One region of the Paenibacillus sp. JL3B1040 genome, then DNA from elsewhere that is predicted to be linked to it. Evidence: a T-box and tRNA genes for the amino acid it is inferred to sense, from the RefSeq annotation. Region 1 holds a T-box; the other regions hold tRNA genes.
The links. A T-box is a leader RNA that pairs with one kind of tRNA and senses whether it is charged. The one in region 1 lies ahead of ACZF99_RS07935 (arginine--tRNA ligase), so its partner is inferred to be a tRNA-Arg.
Positions count from the first base shown of each region.

Region 2: it has a tRNA-Arg gene. The T-box ahead of ACZF99_RS07935 (arginine--tRNA ligase) is inferred to sense a tRNA for this amino acid. The anticodon was not compared.
Region 3: it has a tRNA-Arg gene. The T-box ahead of ACZF99_RS07935 (arginine--tRNA ligase) is inferred to sense a tRNA for this amino acid. The anticodon was not compared.

Region 1 covers NZ_CM169317.1:1,786,287-1,792,669, forward strand. Annotated here, with positions in the region: gene ACZF99_RS07930 (S-layer homology domain-containing protein) at 1-249, shown strand, start outside; gene ACZF99_RS07935 (arginine--tRNA ligase) at 341-2,233, opposite strand; T-box leader at 2,275-2,495, opposite strand; gene ACZF99_RS07940 (MFS transporter) at 2,613-3,854, opposite strand; gene ACZF99_RS07945 (TetR/AcrR family transcriptional regulator) at 4,024-4,602, shown strand; gene ACZF99_RS07950 (transcriptional regulator) at 4,801-5,475, shown strand; gene ACZF99_RS07955 (IS4 family transposase) at 5,764-6,383, shown strand, end outside.
Region 2 covers NZ_CM169317.1:5,019,847-5,026,229, forward strand. Annotated here, with positions in the region: gene ACZF99_RS22990 (zf-HC2 domain-containing protein) at 1-367, opposite strand, end outside; gene sigW (RNA polymerase sigma factor SigW) at 503-1,078, opposite strand; gene ppc (phosphoenolpyruvate carboxylase) at 1,331-4,126, opposite strand; tRNA gene ACZF99_RS23005 (tRNA-Gly) at 4,461-4,534, opposite strand; tRNA gene ACZF99_RS23010 (tRNA-Pro) at 4,547-4,623, opposite strand; tRNA gene ACZF99_RS23015 (tRNA-Arg) at 4,652-4,728, opposite strand; tRNA gene ACZF99_RS23020 (tRNA-Gly) at 4,738-4,812, opposite strand; tRNA gene ACZF99_RS23025 (tRNA-Leu) at 4,820-4,903, opposite strand; tRNA gene ACZF99_RS23030 (tRNA-Lys) at 4,915-4,990, opposite strand; tRNA gene ACZF99_RS23035 (tRNA-Gln) at 5,003-5,077, opposite strand; tRNA gene ACZF99_RS23040 (tRNA-Val) at 5,084-5,159, opposite strand; tRNA gene ACZF99_RS23045 (tRNA-Glu) at 5,187-5,261, opposite strand; tRNA gene ACZF99_RS23050 (tRNA-Thr) at 5,273-5,345, opposite strand; tRNA gene ACZF99_RS23055 (tRNA-Asn) at 5,349-5,424, opposite strand; rRNA gene rrf (5S ribosomal RNA) at 5,430-5,546, opposite strand; rRNA gene ACZF99_RS23065 (23S ribosomal RNA) at 5,691-6,383, opposite strand, start outside.
Region 3 covers NZ_CM169317.1:4,345,442-4,351,824, forward strand. Annotated here, with positions in the region: gene ACZF99_RS19615 (hypothetical protein) at 1-1,246, shown strand, start outside; tRNA gene ACZF99_RS19620 (tRNA-Leu) at 1,471-1,552, opposite strand; tRNA gene ACZF99_RS19625 (tRNA-Arg) at 1,840-1,913, opposite strand; tRNA gene ACZF99_RS19630 (tRNA-Gly) at 1,923-1,997, opposite strand; tRNA gene ACZF99_RS19635 (tRNA-Lys) at 2,014-2,089, opposite strand; tRNA gene ACZF99_RS19640 (tRNA-Asp) at 2,114-2,190, opposite strand; tRNA gene ACZF99_RS19645 (tRNA-Met) at 2,225-2,298, opposite strand; tRNA gene ACZF99_RS19650 (tRNA-Val) at 2,339-2,414, opposite strand; tRNA gene ACZF99_RS19655 (tRNA-Glu) at 2,435-2,506, opposite strand; tRNA gene ACZF99_RS19660 (tRNA-Ser) at 2,524-2,615, opposite strand; tRNA gene ACZF99_RS19665 (tRNA-Asn) at 2,682-2,754, opposite strand; rRNA gene rrf (5S ribosomal RNA) at 2,760-2,876, opposite strand; rRNA gene ACZF99_RS19675 (23S ribosomal RNA) at 3,021-5,953, opposite strand; rRNA gene ACZF99_RS19680 (16S ribosomal RNA) at 6,227-6,383, opposite strand, start outside.

The sequences.
Region 1 (6,383 bases):
GCGGCGATGCTGGCGCGCGCGGCCCAATTCGCAGGTGAATTGCCGGCGGCCGGAGCCGAAGTGCTCGAACGCTTTCCCGACGCATCCAACCTGGCGCGTTGGGCTGATGAGCCGATGCGGGGCTTATTGGCGGCGGGGCTGATCCAGGGGACGGACGAAACGACCCTCGCCCCGAAGGCATCGGCAACCCGGGCCCAAAGCGCCGTGATGTTGAAACGGCTGCTCGCTTACCTGAATTTCATCGATTAAACGCAAGCTCCGGCCGTTCCTTGGCAGTCGAGCGCTTCCCCCTCATTGTTAGTCAGATGAAGCTGGGGGAAGTTTCGGCTGCCTGTTTGGCTTACAGGCGATCCGGAGCCGGCAAACCGATAACATCCAGCGCATCGGCGATCGTATCCTTGAACCTGGCGGTGAGCCATAGGCGGAACGGCTGCTGGTGCGGCTCGGCTTTCAGGATCGGACACGCCGAATAAAAATGATGAAACAAGGTGGCGAGCTCATAAGCGAAATGGCAGATCGGCGTAGGGGACAGTTCCTCGCGTGCGGCGATCAGCGTATCCGGCCATGCCGCGATGTGCCTGAGCAGGGCGTGCTCGGCGCGTTCCGACGGGGCGGCATCAACCGGGGGCTCCGTCATTTGCGCCATTCCGCGCTCGCGGGCTTTCGCCAAGAGGCCGGCGGCTCGGGCATGGGCGTACATCAGATATACGCCGGTGTTGCCGGTCGTCTCCATGGCCTGTTGAATGTCAAACACCACTTCAGTCGGCAAGGCGAACCGCAGCAGGTAGTAGCGGATTGCTGCAGCCGCGATCCGGCGGCTGGAGAGCCCCTCGGCATCGGAGCGTTTACGCTCGATATGCGCTTCCATGAGATCCAACAGCTCGGACACCTTAATTCCGATCCCTTGTCTGCCGGACATGGCATAAGAGCTTTTGCCGTCGGAGGTGTCAATCCCCAGCTCCCTTGCCGCACCGGGGCTTAGTGAAACAACGCCGTAACCGACGTGGCGCAGCTTCTCCGCCTGGGCCGCGAAGCCGAGCCCTTCCAGCGCTTGCTTCACCATGGCCTGCGGGTACGCTTGCCTGCGGTCGATCACGTTGACGACGAGGTCCGCTTTGCCGAAGTTGGCGGATACGCCATCCAACCCATCGGTGCCGTCCGCGTGCGTGGTCCAAAGCCCATCCGCAAACGGTTTGTACCGGAAGTCGTTTGTCAGCAAACCGAATTTCCAGAGATGGTACGCGATATCTTTGGCCGTGTAGGTCAAAATGCCGTTGGACCGAACGAGAACTTTGTCCGCCCGATGCTCGGCATTCGGCTCGACCTGCTCGGCCTGCTCGGCCGACGACTGCTTCAGCACCCAACAGCCTGCCAGCTTGCCGGACCTTTCCATCTGAAATAGATCGGTTTGCTGCAGCAAACGAAAGGCCGAGTCCCAAAAGCCTTCGCGGACGATCCGGCTCTCCCACACCAGCAAGTCGTATTCGATCCCGAACGCCTTCATCTCCTCCAGATGCTCCCGCACGATACGTTCCGCCGTAAGCAAGCCGATCCATGCGATATTTTCGTCCCCGTCTTCCAGCGCCCGCAGCACTCGCGTTCTTTGCTCCAGAAGGGAAGGGTCCCGCTCATATTCCTTGTTCACGCGGGCATAAAGCTCCCAGCAGTAATCGCCGAACCGCGGATGCTCCGCCCGATGGGGAACGTTCAACAGCCCTGCGACAGTATCGGCCAGTTGATTGCCCAGGTCGTCGATATAATTGTGGACTTCAACCCGATATCCCGCTCTCTTCAGCAGCCGCGCCAGCGAGTCGCCGATACAGGCGTTTCTCAGATGGCCGATGTGGGCGGATTTGTTCGGGTTGATGGAAGTGTGCTCGATTATGACTTTTTCGCTGCCGGGATCGAGAAGGCGAAAGGCCTTGCGGGCCCATACGTTCCAATCGAGGTGGAAGTTCAGAAACCCCGGCGGGGCGGTTTCGATCCGCTCCAACAAACCTCCCATCCGTCCCGCCTGTTCCAACTCTTGCTTCAATAGCTCGGCAATATGCAGCGGCGGTTGCCGCAGTGTTTTGGCCAGCTGCATCGCGATATTGGTCGAATAATCGCCGTGTTCCGGGCGTGCGGGCTGCTCGATCACCACGTTCGCGAGCCCTTCGGTACGTTGACCGAGCTGTGAAACCACTTGCTGCACGGACGTTTCAATGTGCTTTTTCATCCATTGGCTGATCATAGGGGACCTCCTTGGCAAAATAAAAATAAGCCTCCGTCTCCTAAAGAGACGAAGGCTTGCGCGTTCGCGGTACCACTCTTGTTGTTAAACTCATGTTTAACCACTCTGGGGATAACGGTCTTTCGCCGTGGCTGCCTACCGGACGTAAACGTTCGGCAGCCATTCTCATGGGCCCGCTTCGCTGTCCGCTCCGTACCGGCTTCCACCAACCCGGCTCGCTAGGACTCGAACCGACAGCTACTCTCCCAATCGTCGAATTTGGGTTATTTTGTAATATTATAACCGGCCGGGCGATAAAGTCAACCGCTGTTTTATTAGGGTTGTTTTATAAGGCCATCCGTCCGATTGCGGATTGCTCCCATAATGTTCCTGAAATAGGTTATTCTTTTGGGGCTTTCTCCACAGGTAGGGGGGCGGCGCCCTTCTTGAAATCGGTTCTACTTTCGGCGCAAAAGTAAACCAAAGCCAGCAGAGGCACGACAACGCCGATCAGAGAGGTGAGACTCCAACCGCCGCGGGAATAAGACCACCCGCCCAAGGACGATCCGGCAGCCCCGCCGATGAAAAAGATAGCCATAAATAACCCGTTGAGGCGTCCTTTGGCTTTATTGCCCAGGGAATAAACCACCCGCTGTCCAAGCACCAGATTTCCCGAGACGGCCATGTCCAGCAGAATTGCGGCAAGAACCAGCAGGATAAGGGAGGCCGTCGATTGGCCGCGAATAAGATAGGCCAGGACAAAAGACAAGGCGGCAACCCCCATGGCCAATCCGGTCAAGAATTTGGTCCAGCCTTGATCCGCGAGTCTTCCCGCGATCGGCGCGGCGATGGCGCCTCCTACGCCGGCCAGCGCGAACCAGGCGATCCCCTGCTGCGTCATGCCGAATTCGTCCGCCAAATGCAGCGGAACCACAGTCCAAAAGAGACTGAAAACGCTAAACAGGCAAGCTTGATAAACGGCCCGGCGGCGAAGGACCGGCGTGTGTTTCAATAAAGATCCCAAAGAAGCGATCAATTTACCGTAACTTAAGGCGGGCTCCGGCTTGCGTTCGGGAAGCACCCGGTACAATAAAATCGTTAAAAGGCCGATAGCTCCCGCGGATAAGGCGAAAACCGCCTGCCACTTCCACAGGCCGGCAATGAAGCTGGCCACGGGGCGGGCGAACATGATCCCGAGCAGAAGTCCGCTCATTACGTTGCCTACTACCCGGCCCTGGTTGGGTCCCGACGCCAAATAGGTTGCATAAGGAACGAGAATTTGCGCTACCACGGATCCCAGACCGATAAACAAGGATGCGGCGAGGAACAGAGGCGCGCTGGAGGCGAAGGATGCCGTCACCAAAGCGCAGAACGCCACAAGCAGGAAGATGGCCACAAGACGGCGGTTTTCAACAATATCGCTGAGCGGAACGATGAACAGCAAACCGAGCACATACCCGATTTGCGTTAAAGTGACGATAAATCCCGCTGCCCCGGAAGTTAGCCCCGTGGCGGCGCTGATCGGCCCGACCAGGGTTTGGGAATAATACAGATTGGCGACGATAAGTCCGCAAGCGGCGGCCAACAGGAACAGAATCCAGCCTGAAACCGGCTTGCCGGCGGCAGTATGTTTCGTTTCCATAACAAAACTTCCTCCTTCGATCAAATACTGAACGCAACGTTTATTAATTGTCGACGATTAAATAATATACTGAACGTATCGTTTTGTAAATAACGATTTTATTTCCGGTGGTTGATGTAAATTTAGTATAATGAACGTATAGTTTTTTTCGGAAAAGGAGTGGGTTCAAGTGCATGCCAAAAGAGGGCGTCCGCGCAATGTGGAAACGCAAAACGCCATTCTTGCCGCTTCCTACGATTTGCTGCTGGAGCAAGGCTTTGGATCGGTCACGGTGGAGAAAATCGCGGAGCGGGCCGGGGTCAGCAAAGCCACGATCTATAAATGGTGGCCCAACAAAGCCGCGGTGGTCATGGACGGGTTCCTGTCGGCATCTACGGCTAGAATCCCGGTCCCCGATACGGGTTCGATCTTTCAGGACCTGGTCATCCATGTTACGAGATTGGTTCGGTTTATGACCAGTCGGGAGGGGAGTGTTATCAAAGAGCTGGTCGGGGAAGGACAAATTGATCCCGGACTGGCGGACACATACCGTTCGAGGTACTTTCGGCCCCGCCGGGCTGAGGCAAGCCAGATCATTGAACGGGGAATCCGGCGCGGAGAATTGAAGGACGGTCTTGATCTTGAGTTATGCCTGGATCAAATCTACGGGCCGATCTTTTACAGGCTCTTGATCCTTAGCGACGAGTTGGACGAGAATTACGTGGAAAACTTGGTGAAGGGGGTTTTGGAGGGACTCGCGGTGAAATGAATCCGTGAAAGTATCCGTGAAAGTATCCGTGAAAGTACCGGGCACGTACCGCTTGTAAACACCGCCGATTCGTGATACATTTTTCCCATAATCGATCGATTTTGGGTGTGAAGCACATACCGCTTTGATGCGACTTGCTCCAGGGAGCAGGTCGTATTGAGGCGGTTTTTTTATGGACTCGGAGAGGGAGGGGAATTCATGGGAGAATTCGATGACGTTTATTTGGAATGGTTGGACCGACAGATCGAAGAGGAGGGAAACCCGAGAAGACGGGAATTTTTGCGCAAGGGATTGAGCCGCGGTACAACGGATTTTTTGCGGTTCATTTGGTATCCCGCTATCGGAAATCTGGATGATTTATATCCCGAGTATGAGGTTCGCGATTTTAATAATGGATTTCGTTATCTCGATTTGGCTTATCTGCCGGGGAACGCCAAAGGATGCATCGAGATCCAGGATTATCGCAGCCATGCCCGGGATATCGAAGCGGGGCGATTCAAAGATTTATGCATGAAACAGGCTCTGCTGGCGCTTGACGATTGGCTGTTTCTTCCGATCGCCTATTTGTCCATTCGGGAAGATCCGGGAGTCTGCAAGCAATTGGTTCTCGCGTTTGTCGGCAAATTTCTGTCATGTGCCGTGCCTTCCGGCCTGAGTTGGGCAGAGGCGGAGACCCTGCGGTTTGCCCGCCGTTTGATGCGGCCCTTTACTCCAACCGAGCTCGCAGAGCATCTCGTGTTATCCAATCAACATACACGAGCAATTCTACATGAGATGCTCAACCGGAGGTTGCTGGAGGTCGTGGACGGCAAGCAACGGTATCGTACGTTCCGGCTTCCCAGTGCCAATCGGAGGGGAGTGAAAGCCGGATAGGGACGAGGGTGCTGTTGCAACCACCAGGTGCAACCACCGGGTGCGGCCTACGGGTGCCGTCTCCGGGTGCAACCTCCGGGTGCAACCTCTAACGCTTGTGAGCAACGCTATTTCGGCAAAATCGTGGCATAACAAATTCTAACGACGATGAGACACTCTATTAGCGGAAAAATCGAGTAATTTGGCACTGGCGTTGCATTAAAATTCGCAGACAAAAAAGAAGACATCTCCTATTGTTGAGTTAACCACGCGTTATCCATAAAACGCCTCAACAATAAGGAGATGACTATGGATAACGTACCGAATCAAACCGTCATTTGTCAATGTCTGAAACTGTTAAATGTGGATTCTTCCCGGGATGCAACTTTAGACTATCGGTCTCGGAAATTATTTGTCGGCGCTTCGACGCTCTTGTTTATCGAAGCTCAGTTGCACCAGCGCAGTTCTTACAAAGTCATGTCAGAGCATTTAGCCGCCAATCGCGAATTTCAGAAACTGCTGAAACTCGAAAGCATAAGTGCTGCCCAGTTATCGCGGAAAATGAAGCGGCTGCCTATGGCCAACCTTCAAACCCTTTTTTTCTCGATCATCGAGCAAATCAAGCAAAGAACAAAGGATTTAAAAGGGGTGACTCCTGGCATGGGTAGGCTCAAACTCATCGATTCGACGGGGATTACCTTGCCGCCTATTCTCGCGAAATGGTGCTACTGCTCAGAGACGAATCATGGCGTGAAGATGCACACTTCCTTGGTTGTCATGGATTCCAAAACCATGTATCCGGACAAAATCATCGCTTCCACCAAGGACGTCGCGGACCATGAAGTGGCTCTGGAATTTACGATCGCCAAAGACGCGACTTACGTGATGGATCGCGGCTACCAAGTATATAAGCATTTTCAGAAATGGCT
Region 2 (6,383 bases), 2.6 Mb from region 1:
CCGATCCTTTAACGATAAGCTGATCGTCACTATCCCAAAGCGATACCGCACTGAACAGCATCACCAGCAAAAACATCGCTGCCGCCGTCAACGCCGGATGGTGTTTGATCCATTGGATCCATGCCTGCTGCTTAGGCTGACTCGGAATCTGGCTGATGATCCGGCTTACCAGTTCATCGGGAGCCGAGATGTTCGTATGCTGCTTAATCGTTGCAAACAACATCATTTCGGTTCGTTCCAATTCCCGGAATTCCCTTAGGCAATCCGGACACTGGTCTAGGTGCAGCTTCAGCTGTTCGACATGGTCGCGGCTCAATTCGCCGTCCAGGTAATCATGCATCATGGATGAGGCATGTTTGCATTCCATATCAGCCAATCCTTTCAGTAGTATCAATCTATGCGAAAAAGCGGAGGGCACGGCTAAGATCATAGTCGTCCTACCTTACAATACGTAGCGGTTCCTATTTCGTTTCAAAAAATAATCCCCTCGGAGGAGCCCATTTCACAGCACTTTATGTTCCAGTTTCTTGCGCAAAAATTCCCGTCCGCGGTGAACGCGCGTCTTGACCGTCGTCACCGGCATGTCCAACACTTCGCTAATCTCCTGAAGCGACATTTCCTGCAGATAACGGAGTACGATCACCGACTTGTATTTGGCAGGCAAGCCTTCGATGGCTTGATGGATGGTTTGCTGCGTTTCCGACAGCAGGTATTCCGATTCCGGCGTTCGTTCGTCCCCGGGGATCAAGGTGTACCCGTCCATGCCCTCCTGATCGTTCATTTCGGCATCCAGATAGTAGCTTGGCTTCCGCTTGCGCAACCGATCGATGCATAAGTTGGTCGCGATTCGGTAAATCCACGTGGAGAACTTCTGTTTGTCGTCGTACCGGCTCCAGTTTTTGTGCACCCTTAAAAACGTCTCCTGCACGACATCCTCGGACTCGTGCCGGTTGGACAGCATCCGGTATGCGAGATGATAAAGCTTATCCTTATATAGATCGACAAGTTCGGCGAAGGCGACCTGATCCCCTTTACGGGCCAGCTTCACCAGTCTTGCATCGAAATGTTCAACCACCATAGTTTCCCCCAAATCGGTTGGAAGGGCTCAGGTACTCGTACCCTGCCTGTCCGGCTACTCGTCCCTTTGGTTTAAGGAAATTCAAAAAGTTTATTAATTCAAAGGGTGCTTCCCGTCGTCGGCACTTCATTCAAATGGTAAAGCAACTTTTCGCAAATTGCAATACATTCGGCAAAAAGCCGAAAGCAAAAAAGCCGGACCTCCTCATATAGAAGGCCCGGCTTGGCTTTCCAGTCGGTAAGCCTGCGGGCATCAGCCCGTATTCCGAAGTCCGGCGGCAATACCGTTAATCGTAAGCAGAACTTCACGCAGCAGTTCGGCGTCATCCTGTCCTTGTTCCCGCACCGTCCGCAACTCCGTCAAGAGCTGGACCTGCAAATAGCTGAGCGGATCGACATACGGATTACGCAAACGAATGGATTCTTGCAAGCCCGGTACGTTGTCGAGAATTTCGGAAATGTCGGCAATTTTCAACACCATTTCCCGCGTCAACCGGAACTCCTCTTCGATTTGGCCAAGGATGCGATCCTTGACTTCGTTATCCGAGCACATTTTCGCATATTCCTTGGCGATCACCAAGTCTGCTTTAATCAGCGCAAATTGCAACGTATCGATAACCGTTCTGAAGAAAGAGAAGTTCTGGTACATATCCTGAAGAACCTTGAGGTTCTCTTCGTTGTTTTGATAGAAGTTAAGCAGGCCGGTACCCGCGGCGTACCATGCCGGGAACAAATAGCGGCTTTGCGTCCACGCAAACACCCACGGGATCGCCCGCAAGTCCTCAAACCGATCGCTGTTCTTACGCTTGGAAGGACGGGAACCGATATTCAGCTCGCCCACCTCAACCAGTGGCGTCGATTCACGGAAGAACTTCAGGAAATCCGGTTCGCGGAAAACAAGATCCTGATATTTATGAAGCGACGTCTCCGAAATCCCCGTCATGATTTCTTCCCAGCGTTGTTCCTCCGGACTTGGGCCTTGATACAACTTCGCTTGAATCGCGGCGGTAATCAGCGCCGAGGTCGCTTGCTCCAAGCTGCGGTAGGCGATACCGCGCAAGGAATACCGCGACGAGATCACCTCGCCTTGCTCGGTGATCTTGATGCCACCGCCGATCGTTTCCGGCGGCTGCACGAGAATGCTGCGGTTCAGCGGCATGCCGCCGCGTCCGAGCGCGCCGCCGCGCCCATGGAAGAATTTCAGCCTTACGCCAAATTCATTGCCCGCGGCCGTAATTTGCTTCAACGCCACGCGCAGCTCCCAGTTGGCCGTAACCACGCCGCCGTCCTTATTGCTGTCAGAGTAGCCCAGCATAATTTCCTGGAGATCGTTCATCGCCGCTACTGACTGACGATAAATCGGCATACTGAACAGTTGCCGCATGATGCCGGGTGCTGCGTGCAAGTCGTCGATCGTTTCAAAGAGCGGAACGGATTGCAGGGTGCAGACAACGGTACCGTCGGCTTCTTTGCGGAACAATCCCACCTCTTTCGAGAAGACCATTACCTCAAGAATATCGCTGGCCGCTTCCGTCATACTAATGAGATAGCTGGTGATGCACTGCTGTCCGTATTCTTTTTGCGCCCGGTAAACCGTACGGTAAACATCCAGACACTCTTTCGTAGCTTCGCTGTATTCCTGATAAGGAGAAGTCAGCGGCCGCGGGTCGTTGAGCACACGTTCCAGCAGCTTAATCTTATCTTCTTCCTCTAACTCGCCGTAATTGTCCACGATGTTCATTTTCGCCAAAATTTCCGTCATCGCGTTCTCATGCTCTTTGCTGTGCTGGCGAATATCCAGCGTGGCCGTATGGAAGCCGAACAGTTCCGCTTGGCGAATCAGCTTCTTGATATGGGTATCGGCAACATAGTCGGCGTAGTGATGACGCAAGCTCCGGTCGATGATTTTCAGATCCTGGATAAATGCATCAACGCTCGGGTAGCGCTCCGGCGTGTCCTGCTTGCTGTCGTCCAAAACATTGTGCAGCTTCTCCGTCATATACGTCAGCTTAATCCGGTACGGTTCTTTATCGTTGTTCCATTGCTGCGTTTTGCGTAAAGTGACTTGAAGGCGGTCCCGTTGGATGGAAGCCATCAGTTCGTCGGTAACGTCCACGATGCTGGTGCTGAAGCTAAGATGCTTGAACAAATCGGACAAAATCCGCTGGTATTCGCGTACCGCCAGTTTGCGCTGCATCCGCAACGTCTCCCAGGTAACGTCCGAAGTTACGGAAGGATTCCCGTCCCGGTCGCCGCCGATCCAGGAACCGAAGCGCAAATATGTCGGCACATGCCAGTAGTGCTCCGGATAATATTTGGTCAGGCAACGTTCCAGCTCTTGATACACTTCCGGCAGGACATGAAATAAAGTTTCGTGAAAATAATACATGCCGTTTCTGACTTCATCCAGAACGGTCGGCTTGCGATCGCGCAATTCATCGGTTTGCCAAAGCGTGATGACTTCGTTAAGCAGCTTCTCCCGCAGTTGCTCCCGCTCCCGGTAGGTCAACGTCGGGTTGTCGAGTTGCATGACGTCGTCGGCAATACGCTTGTGGATGTCCAGAATCGCGCGACGCATTGCTTCCGTCGGATGGGCCGTCATGACCAATTCCAGCGACATGCCTTCCAGGATTTCCTGAGCCTCGGCATAATTGAAGCCCTGCTCCTTCAGATCCCGGACAGCCGACTCGATCGTACCGGTCTGCACAGCGTCCCCGGCCGAAAGCTCATAATCGCGTTTGCGCCGAATCCGGTGGTTCTGCTCCGCGATATTCACCAGTTGGAAGTAGATCGCAAATGCACGGATCACCTGATGACGAATTCCGGGCTCCAAAGAGTTGATCATTTCCTTAAATTCTTCATGTAATTCCGGTAAAAATACAGCCCGCAGGGATTTACTGGCTTCACGTATCTTCTCGACAATATCCAAGAGCTCATTGCCGCCCTGATGCACCAGGACCTCTCCTAGAATATTGCCCAAAAAACGAATGTCGCGCCGAAGCAGGTTATTCGAGTTGCCTTTGCCTGCGGTAACCGTTAACTCTGTCATGTTTCTCCCCCATTTCATCCCTAATGCAGCAAGCTAATTTCAGCATTGTCACTCGTCTTTGTCGTTTAGACCAAATGGCGTCGCCTAGCGTTTCTTAACATCATACAATAAACTGCCCTGAAAATCTTCACTTAGTTTGTAAGAAATTTGTTCCGGGTGGCCTGATCGGAGCCACGGGGAGCGCTTTGTTCCAACTCCACCTACCCTAACACGGTAAAGCAGTAAATTGCAAGGGTATAAGTTAATGATAGAAAACTTTTATACCCGGAAATGAGGCCATTGCTGCAATTATAACAAAAAACATCATCTTATCCGATGATGTTGCTGTTATGTATGGAGCGGGTGATGGGAATCGAACCCACGCTACCAGCTTGGAAGGCTGGAGTTCTACCATTGAACTACACCCGCACCTTAAAGAAATGGTCGGGATGACACGATTCGAACATGCGACCCCCTGGTCCCAAACCAGGTGCTCTACCAAGCTGAGCTACATCCCGTCAATAAGGCGATATGCAATTGAAAAAGTGGCGCGCCCTAAGAGATTCGAACTCCTGACCTTTTGATTCGTAGTCAAACGCTCTATCCAGCTGAGCTAAGGGCGCGTATGAAGATGGAGCGGACGACGGGAATCGAACCCGCGACCCTCGCCTTGGCAAGGCGATGCTCTACCGCTGAGCCACGTCCGCATAATGATGGTGCGCGTGGAGGGACTTGAACCCCCACGTCAAAGACGCTAGATCCTAAGTCTAGTGCGTCTGCCAATTCCGCCACACGCGCAAATGTGAAACTGGTGAGCCATGAAGGACTCGAACCTTCGACACCCTGATTAAAAGTCAGGTGCTCTACCAACTGAGCTAATGGCTCTTATGAAGCAAATGGCTGGGGATATAGGATTCGAACCTATGCATGACGGAGTCAAAGTCCGTTGCCTTACCGCTTGGCTAATCCCCAATGCTATGGTGGAGGCTGAGGGGATCGAACCCCCGACCCTCTGCTTGTAAGGCAGATGCTCTCCCAGCTGAGCTAAGCCTCCACATCTGGGATCTACATATAACGAAGATGGTGACCCGTAGGGGATTCGAACCCCTGTTACCTCCGTGAAAGGGAGGTGTCTTAACCCCTTGACCAACGGGCCTTATGTAGAGAAGCTCTCAACCGGGATCGAACCGGTGACCTCATCCTTACCATGGATGCACTCTACCTACTGAGCTATGAGAGCAAGTGGCTCCCCGAACAGGACTCGAACCTGTGACAACTCGATTAACAGTCGAGTGCTCTACCGACTGAGCTATCAGGGAACATTGCTTGGCGGCGTCCTACTCTCCCAGGACCCTGCGGTCCAAGTACCATCGGCGCTGGAGGGCTTAACGGTCGTGTTCGGGATGGGAACGGGTGGAACCCCTCCGCCATCGCCACCAAACATGATTTTTGCGCTGCTTCCGCTGCCTGATCCCTGCTTCAGCAAAAGATCAAACCTTAGAAAAGACATGCAGCTTAAAATCGTCATTCAGACGCTTGATCGCCTGAAAACTGGATACGAAACGAATTTGTGTTTTAGATGTTTTTGGATAAGCCCTCGACCGATTAGTACCTGTCAGCTCCATACATTGCTGCACTTCCACCTCAGGCCTATCAACCTCGTCGTCTTCAAGGGGTCTTACATACTGGGAAATCTCATCTTGAGGGGGGCTTCACGCTTAGATGCTTTCAGCGCTTATCCCGTCCGCACTTAGCTACCCAGCTGTGCTCCTGGCGGAACAACTGGTGCACCAGCGGTGCGTCCATCCCGGTCCTCTCGTACTAAGGACAGCTCCTCTCAAATTTCCTACGCCCACGACAGATAGGGACCGAACTGTCTCACGACGTTCTGAACCCAGCTCGCGTACCGCTTTAATGGGCGAACAGCCCAACCCTTGGGACCTACTTCAGCCCCAGGATGCGATGAGCCGACATCGAGGTGCCAAACCTCCCCGTCGATGTGGACTCTTGGGGGAGATAAGCCTGTTATCCCCAGGGTAGCTTTTATCCGTTGAGCGATGGCCCTTCCATGCGGTACCACCGGATCACTAAGCCCGACTTTCGTCCCTGCTCGACTTGTCAGTCTCGCAGTCAAGCTCCCTTTTGCCTTTGCACTCTGCGAATGATTTCCAACCATTCTGAGGGAACCTTGGGGCGCCTCCGTTACTCTTTAGGAGGCGACCGCCCCAGTCAAACTGCCCGCCTGACACTGTCCCCGTACCGGCTTACGGTACCAGGT
Region 3 (6,383 bases), 2.6 Mb from region 1:
AACGGTCGGACAACCTGAAACGTACGAGCAATCTGGACAAACCTACAATATTTATGACAGAGAAACCTTGTACAAAGAAGTATGGATGGTGCCGGTAACCGAAGTAGCGAAAAGATATGGTGTCTCGGATGTTGCGATCCGTAAAGTCTGCCAGTCCTTTGATATTCCCACACCTCCGGTCGGATACTGGGCCAAGCTTCGTGCGGGTAAACTGGTTAATCCAATACCACTCCCGATAAGCAGCAAGCCCGCTAAGAAATCAGGCGTAAGAACCGGAACTGAGTATACACCTCAGATTGAAAAAGAGACTCTCGCATTTCTGAATGAGAAAGAGAGAACAGTCGTGCTTTCCACTGCAACACAAATCAGGATACCTAACGAAAACGCGAAGATGCACCCAACAATTGTTGCTCATCGCAAAGAAGTCATGGAATGGAAAAAAAAACGCAAAGAACAAGAAGCAATAGGCTTCAATCGGCGTGCCAAGGATTCTCCTCTCTTTCTTGCCGACACGGTGTCCGAAGAAACATTACCTCGGGTGTTACATATAATTGATGCGCTAATCAAAGCCATGGAGCCGTTAGGATGTTCGCTTACCAGCGATCTTAAATTTATAGTCAACGGGGAAACTGTCTCTATATCGGTTTCAGAAGCGCAAGACGAGGTCAAGCATATTCCCACGAAAGAAGAAAATATGCAGCTTCTGAAATATGAGGAAGACAAGCGCCGCAGTTCATGGGCGTCAAAGCCAAAAATCAGAAAGTATGACTATGTTTACAATGGCCGAATCAGCTTTTCAATATATGCCGCAAAAAACTTTCGCGATTGCAAATCATACGTCATCGAAGATCGCCTTGGCGATATCATGATTGCGTTTTACGAAGCTTCCGATATTCGCCGACAAAAGCGCGAGGCCCGCGAGGAAGCTGAACGTAAACGCCAGGAAGAAGAGCGGCGAAAAGAGGAGCGAAGACAACGCTTTAATGCTGAAGTGGAGCAAACGCTCGCTTTGGAAAATCTTTCGGAGGACTACGATACCGCCTGCAAAATAAGGCGTTATATTGCCGCAGTGGAGGCATCCGGAAACCTCGATCCCAAGTCGATGAAGTGGGTGGAATGGGCGAAAGCCAAAGCGGACTGGTATGACCCAACGATCGCGAGAGAAGACGAATTTTTCGGAAAACGCGATCATGAAAAGAACTCGGATCAGAAGAAGCTGGAGCGCAACAGCTACAAATGGTGGTGAAGGGCAGGCAGATCAAAGCAAGCGGACTATCTCTAGGTTCGCTTGCTTTGTTTTTTATCGAGATCGTTTTCCAAAAATGTGTTCTTCACCGAACTATACTTTTAGGTTGATCCCGAATATCTCTTCTAAACAGCTCGATGTCGTACTGTTACTGCCAATCCATAATGTCCTGAACATTAAAAAAGCCCTTTGGATTCCTGATCCCAAGAGCTTGATTTCATTGTTGGTACCGGCGAGAGGACTCGAACCTCCACGGTTTCCCACTCGATTTTGAGTCGAGCGCGTCTGCCATTCCGCCACGCCGGCACAATAAAAATATATAATTTGTCATGCTTGACTTGCATGCTACATCGAGTTATCCTCGACACACCAGCCGCGTACAACCTGACCGCGTTACATCTAAACAAAAGCGCAGTCCTCCAAAATCGGCTGAATTTTGGGGAGTTTGGTGCGGGTCCACCGACTAAAGCGCGGTGCCCTTTTCGGAAAACCTTTATATATCAAGGAACGGAATGGTTCGGCGCGTAAAACATGAGGCGCGTACAATTTTGAGTCGCGCGCGTCTGCCAATTCCGCCACACCGGCAAAAGGGACGCGCCCTAAGAGATTCGAACTCCTGACCTTTTGATTCGTAGTCAAACGCTCTATCCAGCTGAGCTAAGGGCGCGTATGAAGATGGAGCGGACGACGGGAATCGAACCCGCGACCCTCGCCTTGGCAAGGCGATGCTCTACCGCTGAGCCACGTCCGCATAAGCAATATGAAACTGGTGAGCCATGAAGGACTCGAACCTTCGACACCCTGATTAAAAGTCAGGTGCTCTACCAACTGAGCTAATGGCTCGTACAAAGATAAGGCATAAATAAATGGCGGAGCCGACGGGATTCGAACCCGCGGTCTCCTGCGTGACAGGCAGGCATGTTAGGCCTCTACACCACGGCTCCACACTTGAATAATGCCATCCTCGTTCGAGGATAATTGCGGGGGCAGGATTTGAACCTGCGGCCTTCGGGTTATGAGCCCGACGAGCTACCGGGCTGCTCCACCCCGCGTCAGTAAAAGGAAATCTATTCACTTCTGTAGTAAGTGATATGGTGGAGGCTGAGGGGATCGAACCCCCGACCCTCTGCTTGTAAGGCAGATGCTCTCCCAGCTGAGCTAAGCCTCCGCATCTGGGAAGATAAAGAATGACCCGTAGGGGATTCGAACCCCTGTTACCTCCGTGAAAGGGAGGTGTCTTAACCCCTTGACCAACGGGCCACAATCAAAGTCCTTGCTGGCGGAGAGAGAGGGATTCGAACCCTCGAGACGCTTGTGACGCCTACACGATTTCCAATCGTGCTCCTTCGGCCAACTCGGACACCTCTCCATATGAGTTGGATTCCCCGGAAGAGAAGCAAATATGCAAGGCATACAAGCTTTCTTCCAGGATGGACTCCCCGAACAGGACTCGAACCTGTGACAACTCGATTAACAGTCGAGTGCTCTACCGACTGAGCTATCAGGGAACATTGCTTGGCGGCGTCCTACTCTCCCAGGACCCTTCGGTCCAAGTACCATCGGCGCTGGAGGGCTTAACGGTCGTGTTCGGGATGGGAACGGGTGGAACCCCTCCGCCATCGCCACCAAACATGATTTTTGCGCTGCTTCCGCTGCCTGATCCCTGCTTCAGCAAAAGATCAAACCTTAGAAAAGACATGCAGCTTAAAATCGTCATTCAGACGCTTGATCGCCTGAAAACTGGATACGAAACGAATTTGTGTTTTAGATGTTTTTGGATAAGCCCTCGACCGATTAGTACCTGTCAGCTCCATACATTGCTGCACTTCCACCTCAGGCCTATCAACCTCGTCGTCTTCAAGGGGTCTTACATACTGGGAAATCTCATCTTGAGGGGGGCTTCACGCTTAGATGCTTTCAGCGCTTATCCCGTCCGCACTTAGCTACCCAGCTGTGCTCCTGGCGGAACAACTGGTGCACCAGCGGTGCGTCCATCCCGGTCCTCTCGTACTAAGGACAGCTCCTCTCAAATTTCCTACGCCCACGACAGATAGGGACCGAACTGTCTCACGACGTTCTGAACCCAGCTCGCGTACCGCTTTAATGGGCGAACAGCCCAACCCTTGGGACCTACTTCAGCCCCAGGATGCGATGAGCCGACATCGAGGTGCCAAACCTCCCCGTCGATGTGGACTCTTGGGGGAGATAAGCCTGTTATCCCCAGGGTAGCTTTTATCCGTTGAGCGATGGCCCTTCCATGCGGTACCACCGGATCACTAAGCCCGACTTTCGTCCCTGCTCGACTTGTCAGTCTCGCAGTCAAGCTCCCTTTTGCCTTTGCACTCTGCGAATGATTTCCAACCATTCTGAGGGAACCTTGGGGCGCCTCCGTTACTCTTTAGGAGGCGACCGCCCCAGTCAAACTGCCCGCCTGACACTGTCCCCGTACCGGCTTACGGTACCAGGTTAGAACTCCGATACGATCAGGGTGGTATCCCAACGGCGCCTCCACCGAAGCTGGCGCTCCGGCTTCCTAGGCTCCCACCTATCCTGTACAAATCGTATCAAAGTCCAATATCAAGCTGCAGTAAAGCTCCATGGGGTCTTTCCGTCTTGTCGCGGGTAACCTGCATCTTCACAGGTATTAAAATTTCACCGGATCTCTCGTTGAGACAGCGCCCAAGTCGTTACGCCATTCGTGCGGGTCAGAATTTACCTGACAAGGAATTTCGCTACCTTAGGACCGTTATAGTTACGGCCGCCGTTTACTGGGGCTTCGGTTCACAGCTTCGGAGTTGCCTCCTAACCGCTCCCCTTAACCTTCCAGCACCGGGCAGGCGTCAGCCCGTATACTTCGCCTTGCGGCTTCGCACAGACCTGTGTTTTTGCTAAACAGTCGCTTGGGCCTTTTCACTGCGGCCCCCTCGAGCTATTCACTCTACCGGGGCACCCCTTCTCCCGAAGTTACGGGGTCATTTTGCCGAGTTCCTTAACGAGAGTTCTTCCGCGCGCCTTAGAATTCTCTTCTCGCCTACCTGTGTCGGTTTGCGGTACGGGCACCTTCTCCTGGCTAGAGGCTTTTCTCGGCAGTGTGAGATCATGACCTTCGGTACTGTAAATTTTCCCTCCCCATCACAGCCCAGCCTTAAAGTGTGCGGATTTGCCTACACACCAGCCTCACTGCTTGGACGGGGCATTCCATCGCCCCGCGTCACTACCCTGCTGCGTCACCCCATCGCTCATAGCGGATTACGGTGGTACAGGAATTTAAACCTGTTGTCCTTCGACTACGCCTTTCGGCCTCGCCTTAGGTCCCGACTTACCCTGAGCGGACGAACCTTCCTCAGGAACCCTTAGGCTTTCGGCGGATCAGATTCTCACTGATCTTTTCGTTACTCATACCGGCATTCTCACTTGTATGCTGTCCAGCGCTCCTTACGGTACACCTTCAACCTACATACAACGCTCCCCTACCCCTGATGCAAAGCATCAAGCCATAGCTTCGGTGGTGTGTTTAGCCCCGTTACATTTTCGGCGCAGAGTCACTCGACCAGTGAGCTATTACGCACTCTTTAAATGATGGCTGCTTCTAAGCCAACATCCTGGTTGTCTGTGCAACTCCACATCCTTTCCCACTTAACACACACTTGGGGACCTTAGCTGATGGTCTGGGCTGTTTCCCTTTTGACAATGGATCTTAGCACTCACTGTCTGACTCCCGGTTATAAAGTACTGTGGCATTCGGAGTTTGACTGAGCTTGGTAACCCTTGGCGGGCCCCGCACCCAATCAGTGCTCTACCTCCACGACTATCCCACCGAGGCTAGCCCTAAAGCTATTTCGGGGAGAACCAGCTATCTCCGAGTTCGATTGGAATTTCTCCGCTACCCCCACCTCATCCCCGCACTTTTCAACGTACGTGGGTTCGGGCCTCCAGTGCGTGTTACCGCACCTTCACCCTGGACAGGGGTAGATCACACGGTTTCGGGTCTACGCCTACAAACTAAGTCGCCCTATTCAGACTCGCTTTCGCTACGGCTCCACCTTCTCGGCTTAACCTTGCTTGCAAACGTAACTCGCCGGTTCATTCTACAAAAGGCACGCCATCACCCCTTAATTGGGCTCTGACTTCTTGTAAGCACACGGTTTCAGGTTCTCTTTCACTCCCCTTCCGGGGTGCTTTTCACCTTTCCCTCACGGTACTGCTTCACTATCGGTCGCTAGGGAGTATTTAGCCTTACCAGATGGTCCTGGCAGATTCATACGGGGTTTCACGTGCCCCGCACTACTCGGGATCCGTCTCGGAGGGAACAGACTTTCAATTACAGGGCTTTTACCTTCTTTGGCGGGCCTTTCCAGACCTCTTCGTCTAATCGGTTCCTTTGTAACTCCATGTGAGACGTCCCACAACCCCGAAGAGCAAGCTCTTCGGTTTAGGCTAATCCGCGTTCGCTCGCCGCTACTGACGGAATCACTTTTGTTTTCTCTTCCTCAGGGTACTTAGATGTTTCAGTTCCCCTGGTCTGCCTCTTCATGCCCTATGTATTCAGGCATGAGTGACTGGATATTACCTCAGCCGGGTTTCCCCATTCGGACACCCCCGGATCGATGCTTGCTTACAGCTCCCCGAGGCAGTTTCGTTGTTCGCCACGTCCTTCTTCGGCTCCTAGCGCCTAGGCATCCTCCGTGTGCTCTTAGTAGCTTAACCAAGTTGCTCGGTATTGTGCTGTCCTGACTCCCAAAGGATCGGCCATCACAAAACCTTCGCATTAGTCGTCACTACCTCTTATTTCACTTGTTTGACACAAGTTCAGCTAAAAGGATGGTTTCTAAAACGCAAATTTCGTTTCGTTTATCCAGTTTTCAAGGATCAAGGTACATCATTGAGAGTTGAACTCTCAAAACTGAGCAACGAGTGAGCAACAGGCCGAGGCCTGATTTGTATTTGAATGTCTTCGTTACAGAAGACGATTCTCCATAGAAAGGAGGTGATCCAGCCGCACCTTCCGATACGGCTACCTTGTTACGACTTCACCCCAATCATCTACCCCACCTTCGGCGGCTGGCTCCTTGCGGTTACCTCACCGACTTCGGGTGTTGTAAACTCTCGTGGTGTGACGGGCGGTGTGTACAAGACC